DNA from 2 places in the Serratia aquatilis genome. Region 2 is predicted to be linked to the other one. Evidence: predicted binding sites of a transcription regulator. Region 2 holds the regulator's gene; the other holds the start of a gene.

Region 1 (5,778 bases), 1.9 Mb from region 2:
CTCATTGCGGATCCGAGCGGCCAGGGTTTCCCCCAATTTGGCGCCACCAACCTGCAATAAAGTCAGGCTGGCTAATTGGTGATTGCAATTCCATTCATCAAGCGCCTGTAACCAAAGCGCCGCAGCGGGTGGCACCAGTGCGGTAACCGTGATCTGATGCTGTTCAATCAGCTCAAAGCAGCGGGCCGCCGCAGGATCGCTGGCGAAAACCGCCAAACCAGCCGCATACAACACCCCCAGCACACCCGGCGAACTCATTGGATAATTGTGGGCAGCCGGTAAGGCACACAGATAACGGGTAGTGCTGTCGAAGCGGCAAATCTCTACGCTACGACGAATGCTGTAGTAATAGTCATTATGGGTACGCGGGATCAGCTTCGGGATCCCCGTGCTGCCACCGGAAAGCTGGAAAAATGCCACCCTGTCGGCAGCGGAAGGCGTGGGTTCAAAGGTTCCACTCTCCTCCTCCAGCCACAATGACAGTGCCTGTTCACCGTCGGCTTGATTACGTAGCCCAACCACACGTAAAGAAGGATGCTGTTCTCTGAACGTATTCAGGAAATGTTCCTGGGTAAAGAGCGCATGCTCACGATCGGCAATCAGTAGCGCAGGCTTTATTTGACTGGCATAGGCGTTAAGTTCACTACGCTGATGGCTGAACAAGGCATTAACCGGAGCAACACCGATTTTCAACAGGGCAAAAAACACCACGTAGAATTCAACGACGTTGCCTAACTGTACCAATGCCGTATCACCGGGTTGTAACCCACGGCGCACCAAGGCAGCCGCCAAGCGATTGGCAAGCTGCTCCAGTTGGCGATAGCTCAGACTACGTTGTGAATCAATCAGTGCGGTGGCGTCGTTGTCTGCCTGGCGGGACAAAATGTCGGTCAAAGGCCGGTCGATCCAATAGCCACGTTGGCGATAAAGGCGAGCGAACTCCTCAGGCCAAGGGGTGAAAGCAATACTCATAGGGGATTCATTATCCTTGATTAAGACCAAAAGCACGCAGAATGGTGCTGAGCTTAGTGCCGGTTTCCAGCCATTCAGACTGTGGAGAAGAGTCCTTGACGATACCCGCACCAGCAAACAGACGAACCTGATTAGCATTAACGGTGCCGCAACGGATAGTGACAACCCATTCACCATTACCTTCGCTGTCACACCACCCGACAATGCCGCCAAACAGACCACGGTCAAAAGGTTCCAGCTGTTTGATCAGATCGCGTGCTGTCAGCGTCGGTGTACCGCACAATGCCGGTGTTGGGTGCAGTAGGCAGGCCAGCGATAGTGCATTTTCTGCCGGGTCCGCCACCTCGCCATCTATCGGCGTAGAAAGGTGCCATAGCGTAGTGGTACTCAGCAGTTCCGGGCTGGCTGGAATGTGCAAATGGCTGCAACGCTTAGCCAATACCTGATGCATGCCCTCAGTCACAATCTGATGTTCGTAGCGATCTTTGTTTGAGGCCAACAGCCGTTGGCTGGCCTGGCGGTCGCGTAGGGGATCATTTTCTCGTGGTGCCGATCCCGCTAGCGGATTGGAATGGAACTGGTTGCCAGATTTGCGTAGCAGCAACTCCGGGCTGGCTCCCACCAACGACCCCTGTTCCAGTGGAACATGGAAATGGAAGCTATTCGGGTTCTGGGCAATGATGCACGCCATTAACGCCTGGCAATCTATCGGTTCACGGGTTTCAATTTCCAGCAAACGGGAAAGCACTACTTTATCCAGTTGTTCGCCGGCAGTGGCCTGCACTGCCTCTGTCACCATCTGTATAAACTGCTGCTGCTCCGGCAGTTCTACCTGATGGACGATTTCGGGAAGCACACCCGCATCCGGTTCCATGCCCGCCATAAATGCTTCTCGCTTAAACCATTGTGTCTTCTCAGGAATGAACAGTGCGGAAGGTTGACGAGTATCGAAAGGGAGTGCGCCGCACAGTATAGGGCTCTTGATTCCCGCCGCACGGGCTTGCGCAAAGGCCTGTTGGATTGTCTGCTGGAATTGGCCTTGCAGATCCTCACCGTCAACGGCAGGTTGAGCGATCTTGGCAAAACACCCCTGGGTACTCAGGCTACGAAAAGGAGAAGTAAAAAAGAAACCTGAAGTCGGAGTTAGCATAGCGGCTTGTGCCAGGCTCTCACGGTGTTGCGGGTTCTTCTGCTCGGCACCCTTAACGGCTAGGTACATAGGTACTTCCTCTCGTTTCATTAATGATAATAGATTATGGTAATGATTATCATTTATATTCAGTCGCGATAAAGTACCTTTCAATATTTGCTATGTCAATAAAGGTGAAGGCTTCTTTATGGGAAAGTTTAAGTATAAACTCTGTGGCATTTATAACTTGAATGATAATAATTAACATCAAAGAGGATCGCGATAATGATAAAGACCCTGCGATTTGGCCTGCTCTTGGGGGCGCTCACCCTGAGCATGGCTCAAGCGGCAGCCCAGGCATGGCCACGCAGTATTGAAACCTCGCACGGTGTGATCACTATAACTCATCCCCCAGAGCGGATTGTTTCCACTAGCGTAACGGTCACCGGTACACTGTTAGCCATCGATGCACCGGTAATCGCCAGTGGGGCTACTACACCAAATAACCAACTGTCTGATAAGCAGGGTTTCTTCCTGCAATGGGGAGAGATCGCCGCCAAGCGTGGGGTGCAACGGTTATACATCGGTGAACCCAATGCCGAAGCCATCGCTGGCGTTGCGCCGGATTTGATCGTAATGTCCGCCACCGGGGCCGACTCAGCGATCCGTCTTTACGAACAGTTGTCAGCTATCGCGCCGGTACTGGTGGTGAATTACGACGATAAAAGCTGGCAGGAACTGGCTCAAACCCTTGGAATAGCTACGGGTCATGAACAACAGGCGGAAAAAATCGTTGCCGAATTTAAACAACGGGAACAGGCACTGAAACAGCAGATGACATTGCCGCCTCAGCCGGTTTCGGCACTGGTATTTCGTAGCGATGGCAAAAGTGCCAATCTGTGGACCGCCGATTCCTCGCAGGGGCAACTCCTGCAACAGTTAGGTTTTACGCTGGCTCCCCTGCCAGAGAAACTTAATGCCAGCACCAGCCAGGGAACACGCAGAGACATTATCCAACTGGGGGGAGAAAGCCTGGCCGATGGGCTGAATGGTGAAACCTTGCTGCTGTTCGCCAACGATGAAAGCGACGCCCAACGGTTGACAAGCAACAGTTTCCTGGCCCATCTGCCTGCGGTACAAAACAAGCGGGTCTACGCACTGGGTAACGATACTTTTCGCCTGGATTATTACAGCGCCAGCAACCTGCTGACGCGTCTGGAAAAGTTGTTTATTTCTCCGTAGCTGCCGTGGCGGGTTGGAACTCCTCATCCTGCCCGCCCATACTCACCCTGCGCAAACCACGCATGACAAACGCCAGCACCACAGCCAGTATCGCGGCACCAAAGCCAAAGCTACTCGAAGTCATTGCTGGCAACATAAATGCGCTCATCGCCCCCAGCAGCAGTGCGCCAAGCGCATCGCCCACTACGTTTTGCGCGGTCCATAAGCCATTGATTCGGCCAAGAAACGCGTCCGGCGTCAGGTTCTGTATCAAGCCGTATTGCAGCAATGAATTCAGCGCACTGAGATAGCCAAACACCACCAGGCACAATAGCGCCATACCGTACCACGGCATCAGGCCAAACAGCCCCACGGCGGCGAAAGCCGCAATCGCAGTCAACAGCATAATCCAGCCCGGTCTTGCCACCTGCGCTACCCGCCCGCTGGTGAATGCGCCAATCGCCGCCCCAAGTGGCACTGCCGCATACATAATCCCCAAGCTGCTGGTGTTGACCTGCCAGACGCCCGCAATCGCAGGATAGAGTACACGCACGGCACTGGCCATGGTCATCAGTGCCCCAATCAGCGCCACCATGCCAATGACTTTGTTCTGGAACAGGAAAGTGAAACCACCAATCAACGCCCGTAACGGGTGCTCACGAGGCTGCGGCGGTGGGGACAACTGCGGTAACTGTAACAGCGGGATCAAGGTTAACAGCGTCCCCAAAGCAGCCAACCCGTAGTTCCAGCTCACTCCGGCGCTGGCGATCACCACGCCGCCGAGAGCTGGCGACAGGATCGAGCCAAAGCGCACGGTGAGCATACTGATCGCCCCTGCTTGAACGACATTTTCGCGGCCAACGATGGCCGGCGTCGCTGCCAGTAACGCGGTTACTCCGACCGCACCAAAAAAACCGTCCCATACCGCCAGCAAGTAAATTGCCGTCAGTGAGGGTGCAGGTAGCGCAGCATTCAGGCATAGGCCAACAAACCCGATACCACAGGTAGAGCGAGCAAACAGGATCAGGCGACGGCGCTCGTAACGATCCGCTAGCACGCCTCCCATCAACAGCCCGGCAAACATGCCGCTGCCAGCCAGCGTTACCGCCAGACCGACCAATAAGGTGGAACCGGTTAGCGCCTGGATCTGTACCGGAATGGCAATCGCCATCAGCCCTAACGCGACAATGGAAATAAAGCGGGCGCAAAAAACGGCGCGAAAAGCGGGGTTGGTCTTCAGCAAACCAAAATCGAGCAGAATAGAGGGTTTGTTCATCGTCTTATCACCACAACTTAACTCCTAGACTCTAAATAATCCGAGTGAATGCCCAAAAGTCGGGGACACAGCCTAGCGCTATTGGACACTGCAAACACTCATGCAACTTGCAGGATAACGCGGATATACCTTTCACAAACAACATGTTGAATTCATCAGTAACAGCGCTGGCGCTGTTTTTGCAGCCATGCTAACATAAACGAATACAATCAATAATGATAATAAATATCATTTATATTCATTTTTCAATGGATTGTCATGTTCCGACTTACACGTAACTCTTTACCCGCGTTACCTGCCCAACAGGGCCCACTATTACCGGGTTTAACCCCTTCATTCTGGCGGCGTATGTTTGCGCTGCTTTTTGCCATCGCCATGCTGCTGTTAGTGGTGATGCTAAGCCTTTCTCTGGGAGCCAAATCAATCCCTTTTACTCGCGTCTTTGAAGCACTCAGTGGCCAGTGTAGCGATGCAGATTGCATCATCATTACCGGGGCCCGATTACCACGAACGCTGATCGGTATCCTCGCTGGTGTGGCGCTGGGCCTGGCTGGCACGCTGATGCAAACCCTCACGCGTAACCCGCTCGCCGATCCGGGTATTCTGGGGGTTAACTCTGGTGCCGGTTTCGCCGTGGTACTGGGGATCACCTTCTTTGGTGCTACCAGCATCAGCCAATATTTGTGGTTCGCCTTTGCCGGTGCGCTGTTTGCTTCGCTGGTCGTGGCGTTGGTAGGTGCCCTGGGAGGCAGCCGTATCAGCCCGATCCGCCTGACTCTGGCAGGGGTTGCACTGGCTGCCGTGCTGGAAGGGATGACTTCCGGCATTTCCCTGCTCAATCCGCTGGTGTTCGATCAGTTACGTTTTTGGCAAGCCGGTTCGCTCGATATTCAAAACATGGCTATCGTCCGAACAGTAGCACTGCCGATCCTGTTGGGCACGCTGATTACCCTGTGGCTTGGTAAAGCACTCAACAGCCTGAATATGGGGAATGAACTAGCTGCAGCATTAGGAACTGGGATCGTTCGCACCCAGTTGCTGGGCTTACTGGCCATCACACTACTCTGCGGTTCTGCCACCGCAGCCGTGGGGCCTATCGCTTTTGTCGGGTTGATGATGCCGCATATCGCCCGGCGGATAGCGGGTTCAGAATTGACGTGGATGCTGCCCTGGACGCTGG
Region 2 (5,778 bases):
CTTGATGGTGCGTAAACGTTGAGTGGTGAAAAAACGCGCTAAAGATAATGGCTTAGCGTGTCTGCAACCAAGTTTGGCATTGTCGGCGCGCCCCCCGCTAGGGTAAGATGGCGCGCTATAATTTTGCCACCATGCCCAACGTGTGAATCAGCGCGGGCTGGGGGTGAATTTGGGTTAGGGTTTTGTGGCCCGAATTGTGTTAACCGAGCTGTAGAGAAACGCGCTAAACCCCGGCTTTTAAGTTGTTATCAATCTGCAACTTGAAGAGCCAGGGCATAACGTTGCTTTGGATGCAGACTCCCTTGCAGTACCGCTACCTATGGCAAAAGAACAAACGGATCGCACGACGCTGGATCTGTTCGCAGATGAACGCCGTCCGGGGCGCCCGAAAACCAACCCGCTTTCCCGTGATGAACAGCTAAGAATCAATAAGCGCAATCAGCTACGGCGTGACAAAGTGCGTGGATTAAGGCGTGTGGAGCTGAAAATTAACGCAGACGCAGTAGATGCCCTTAATAAGCTGGCAGATCAGCGCAATATCAGCCGCAGCGAGTTAATTGAACAGATGCTGTTAGCTAAGTTGGCAGAAGAACAGCCTGAACAATGATCCTGTTGGCGGCATGGTGTCAAGGATGACGCCAGAACGACTCAGCACTTATAGATAACCCAAGGCATCGCATAAACATGATAAAACCTTGGGGCAAACTTCTGGCATGATACGCATTTACGGATGAGAAACAGGGCCCAAGCCTGTTCTCATACCGCGTTTACGCAATACAATCCATTGAATTAAAAGGTTATCTGTAATATGGCTCATGTAGGCATTTTCTTTGGCAGCGATACTGGCAATACCGAAAACATTGCCAAGATGATCCAGAAGACTCTTCACCAAAAATACGGCAATGATGTTGCTGAAATTCACGACATCGCCAAAAGCAGCAAAGAAGATCTGGAAGCATTTGATATTTTGCTGCTTGGTATTCCAACCTGGTACTACGGTGAAGCACAGTGTGACTGGGATGATTTCTTCCCAACGCTGGAAGACATCGACTTCAACGGTAAGCTGGTTGCGCTGTTCGGCTGTGGCGATCAGGAAGACTATGCAGAATACTTCTGTGATGCCATGGGCACCATCCGCGACATCATTGAACCACGTGGAGCAGCGATTGTGGGCCACTGGCCGACTAAGGGCTACCATTTCGAAGCGTCCAAGGGGCTGGCTGATGATCATCATTTTGTCGGTCTTGCCATTGACGAAGATCGTCAACCAGAATTGACCAATGAGCGCGTCGAGGCTTGGGTCAAACAAATCAGTGAAGAACTGAGCCTGGCCGATATCGTCGGGTAAACACGCGGCTTGAGCGAAATGGTACCGTGTCCCCTTAATTGCACCACTGCACTGCCATCGGTCAGTTAAGGGGCACAGCCTAAAAGCCCATCAAGCACAGCATGCCTCAGTGCAAAGATAGCTTTGTTAATGACTAACGGTTACTATTTACAGCAACCGGTTCTATAATGAGACGCAATTAACTCTTTGTGCCGACCGATTGCTACAGGCGATAACGCCTTAACTTGATTTGCATAGTAACAGGACTGAACCCGCATGACTGACAACAACAACGCATTGAAGAAGGCCGGCTTAAAAGTCACGCTTCCGCGACTCAAAATCCTGGAAGTATTGCAGGATCCGAAATGCCATCATGTCAGTGCGGAAGATCTGTACAAGAAGCTGATAGACATGGGTGAAGAGATCGGCTTGGCAACCGTCTACCGCGTATTGAACCAATTTGATGACGCAGGTATTGTCACCCGTCACAATTTTGAAGGCGGCAAGTCGGTATTCGAACTGACCCAACAGCATCACCACGATCACCTCATTTGCCTGGATTGCGGCAAGGTGATTGAATTCAGCGATGAGTCAATCGAAGTGCGTCAGCGTGATATCGCCAAGCAACACGGCATTAAACTGACCAATCATAGCCTGTATCTTTATGGCCACTGTGAAGTAGGCGAATGTCGTACAGATGAGTCACTGCACGATAAAAGATAAAACCAGCTAACCGCATTGAGAAAACCGCCTGCATCACACGGCGGTTTTTTTGTTGCTGCGGGTCACAAAAAAACCCGGACAGGCCGGGGAAAATCAAGGACGAAAGCCTAACAAGGTAATAGCACACTCATGGAATACTGCTTTCGATCGTGGCCTAGCCCAACCGCTGACGCGCGGATGGGCTAGGTGTTGAGGTTATGCTTTAACGGGCTCAGCACGGCTGAAGCGTTGGCCATCTGGGCTAACCGCACGGATCATCACCTCCCCCGCCACAGCCGGACGCGACTTATCATCATACCGCTGCCACTGTTTACCCCCGTCGGTTGAGTATTCAATACCCAAGCCTGGCAGAGAAATATTCGCCTCCAGTTTGCCACCGATGATGCGAGCCCCTGGTACTGGCAAGCGATAGCCCACACCGCCTTTATCCAGCTTGGCCAGTTCACGTTGCCCGATCAGGTTGGCAAAGTGCAGCCAATCTTTTTCCAGCGTCCGGGTATCCACCTGATGGGTTTCGCCACCTTTATATTCACGGCCTGCTTTATAGTCTTGCTCCCAGCTTGCACGGTGCCAGGCTCGTTCTGCAACAGACAAGGCGCGTGGGAAAATCATGTACTCCATTTCCTGATCGGTGCGCTGGGTTTCGCTCCACAGTTGGGCGGAAAGACCGTAGGCTCCAGGCCATGGTTTGTCACTCTTGGCAGCAAAGTGATTACCGTCACGGTCAAGCGAGGTTTCGGCATTCTGCGGTAAGTTGTTCGGCGCGAAGCTGAAGATTTTCTGCTCATCGCTGAAACGGGTTCCCCAGTAATAACCACGTTCGTTCGGGTTTACTTCATACGGGAAGTCCAGATAGACATAATCAGGGTTGGAGATAACCACGTCATAACCTTTGTTCGCCCAATCATTAGCCGAGTCAAAGCCGCCCCAATACAGGGTATCCCAGAAGTTCACCGCAACGTGCTTGGTGGCAAATGCCTGCGAATCTTTAGCATCCTTTAGCCCATCCTGCCACGCCTGCATTCTGTCGATACCCTGTGCTTTCACCAGTTGGCTGACTTCAAGCCCAAAGTAACTCGGCAAGTGTTCCATGTCGGCCACTTTGCCATTTTTGATCATCTGCTGACATACCTGAGATTTAGCCCAAGGTTTGTCTTCCTTACTCAGATCCAGAATGCCTTTACCAGCTTCCGGGTTGTTAACATCGGTATAGCCAGCGCCCAGACGGATGTTTTTCGCTTCATCACCGCCAAAGTGCCAGGTTTTTAGCGGTTGCCCAGCTTCCTTGTGCATCTGGGCAATTTCACCGATCACTTTGTTGACAAAGTTCTTCGATGAATCCAGACATGGGTTCAGGTAGCTCTGGCGGTTAAAATACTGCACAGAAGTGGTGTTTGAGGTATCGGTCGGATCCACCAGACGAAACTCATTCGCTTCTTTCTCTTTGCCCTCGGCATACAGTTTCTTATAGCGTGCTTCCATTGAGACTATCGCTGCACGGGCATGCGCTGGCATATCAATCTCAGGGATCACTTCAATCTGGCGCGCCTGAGCATATTTAACGATATCGATATACTCTTGGCGGGAGAAGAAACCACCGTGCGGCTCTGGGCCGGAACCATACTGTGGCAGCAGGCAGGTCGTTTCGCTTAAATCATGGCAACGCTGCCCCCCCACTTCGGTCAACTCAGGCAGACCTGGGATCTCAATACGCCAGCCTTCATCATCCGTCAGATGGAAATGGAATTTATTCAGCTTGTAAGCAGCCATCTGATCCAACAAACGCAATACTGCCTCTTTGTGATGGAAGTTACGCGCAACGTCGAGGAAAATACCGCGATACTGGAAGCGTGGGGCGTCTTTAGCGTCTAGCGTAGCAATCTTCTTGCTGCCATCAGATGGAAGTAAAGACAGGATGGACTGCAGGCCATAAAACACCCCAGCCTGATCGAAACCGGTAACCATGGCCCCTTTCTGACCAACATTGAGCTGATAAGCTCCCGGTACTGCCAATTCACCTTTGAAAGCAGCTGGCTTAATGTCGGTTTTGATCGGATAACCAGCGGCGTTGTTGGTGACCCCCAGTAGTTCAAAGCGCTCCTTGGCTGCATCGGCGGCTGGTTTGGTTAACGCACTTAGTTCCAAAGCAACGCCTTTGCCCAGATCAACATCATGTTGATGGACCTTGATCTCCATCGGGGTCGGTATGATCTGGCCACGCAATGCCGTCATTGGCAATACTTGCAAATCCTGGTTTTTGGTAAAACGGCTTTCCGGCTGCATCAGGATATTATTGTCATCCTTGGTGCGTTTCCACTGGTCACCGGTAAACGGGGATACAAACTGATCCAAATCTTCCGTGTCGGTATTCGCCAGGATCTTCGGTTTAGCATCGCCCGAGGTTGCGTACCAGCGAGGGATAAAGTCATTGCGGAACAGTTGCCAGTATTCAGCGATAATCGGGATTTCAACCGCTTGATTCGCCGGGAAATGAGTGAATTTATCGGTAGGTTCCAGTTTGTATAGATCGCCAGTCAGGTGGGTAACTTTGAATTGTTCGTTATCCACTTTCAGCGTCTGACGTGGGCTATGGAAATAGATCGCCCAGTCTTTACCTTTAATTTCCTCGCCATCGTTACTCAAGGTAATCAGCACGTTATGGCAGGACGCCCAGTCGGCACCCAGCTTAGCGCAATCCACACCATGTTCACCAGCGCGGTTGTCCTGCAACTTGAGGTTTACTTTCAGCTGGCTGAGTTGATCGACCACCTGCTGGTTGGCCATCGCCGGCCCCATACTTCCCAAGAACCCAACGGTTGCCGTCAGAGCGGCAAGAGTACTCATCTTAAACTTGTTCATCTTCTTTAACCTTTTGCGTATTCAGTTGTTGTCAGCACGATTTTTTCAAAATCAGAAGACAGTGAATGGGGCGGTAACGATGAATTTAACGTCTCTTTCATCCTGGAAGATGTTGCCGTAACCACCGCTCCAGCTAGGCAAATCAGAATGGTTGTCATACTGTGTGAAGTGCAGCTTGAACATGGCACCTTTGGCCCGACCTTCCTGAATGGTGTATGCCGCATCCAGGCTGTAAGCGCTTTCTCTCAAACGCTGGCTCTGATCATAAGCCGGGTTGGTGCTCGGTTTAGCATCCCAGGCGTAGACATAAGAGGCTCCAACAGCCATGCCGGGGAGGTTCCAGTTGCTCAAGTCATACATCACGCCGCCGAAAATCGCTTTTTCGCCATTGGCGTTAAAGTCGGAACGGTTATCCCACCAGATATCCAGACGACCATTGGAAGAAGCATAAGTCGGGGTCATACGTTGCAGGAAGAAGCCTTGGTTACCTTCGGCTTTGACCACAGTTCCTTCCAGACGCCAGTTGAGCGGCCCGGTGGTATAACCAAAGGTCAGTGCTTGCAGCCAGGCAAGACCATCATAAATGCTGTTAGGATCGGTGTTATCGCTGATACGATCTTCAGCACCGTAGAACTGGTAGCTAGTTGAAAGCGGGTTACCCGCCACATCGAACTTATAAGAAGCTTTGGTGAAGTACTGATTCACATAGCCCTGGGACTGACCAAATGCGGCTTCCAGTACCAGATTGTTTTTGAAATCATATTTGGCACCCAGTGAGTGCAGGTAGGACACACTGGTTTTACGGTCATTCTGACGGAAATCATCCATCTCTATATGCCAAGGCGCTTTGTATTTGTTGGCCCACATGT

The links. Region 2 encodes Fur, which represses iron uptake genes when iron is present. Its sites were predicted from a motif close to ATAATAATGAGAACNACTATCAA; they were not measured.
Region 1: the regulator Fur is predicted to act here: its motif matches at 4,814-4,836, upstream of fepD (Fe(3+)-siderophore ABC transporter permease).

Annotation. Positions count from the first base shown of each region.
Region 1 covers NZ_CP173186.1:1,793,319-1,799,096, reverse strand. The annotation lists gene SAQUA_RS08020 ((2,3-dihydroxybenzoyl)adenylate synthase) at 1-972, opposite strand, end outside; gene SAQUA_RS08015 (isochorismate synthase) at 983-2,191, opposite strand; gene fepB (Fe2+-enterobactin ABC transporter substrate-binding protein) at 2,387-3,343, shown strand; gene entS (enterobactin transporter EntS) at 3,330-4,598, opposite strand; gene fepD (Fe(3+)-siderophore ABC transporter permease) at 4,857-5,778, shown strand, end outside.
Region 2 covers NZ_CP173186.1:3,720,415-3,726,192, forward strand. The annotation lists gene ybfF (esterase) at 1-15, shown strand, start outside; gene ybfE (LexA regulated protein) at 320-607, shown strand; gene fldA (flavodoxin FldA) at 809-1,348, shown strand; gene fur (ferric iron uptake transcriptional regulator) at 1,604-2,050, shown strand; gene SAQUA_RS16905 (family 20 glycosylhydrolase) at 2,246-4,909, opposite strand; gene SAQUA_RS16910 (OprD family outer membrane porin) at 4,961-5,778, opposite strand, start outside.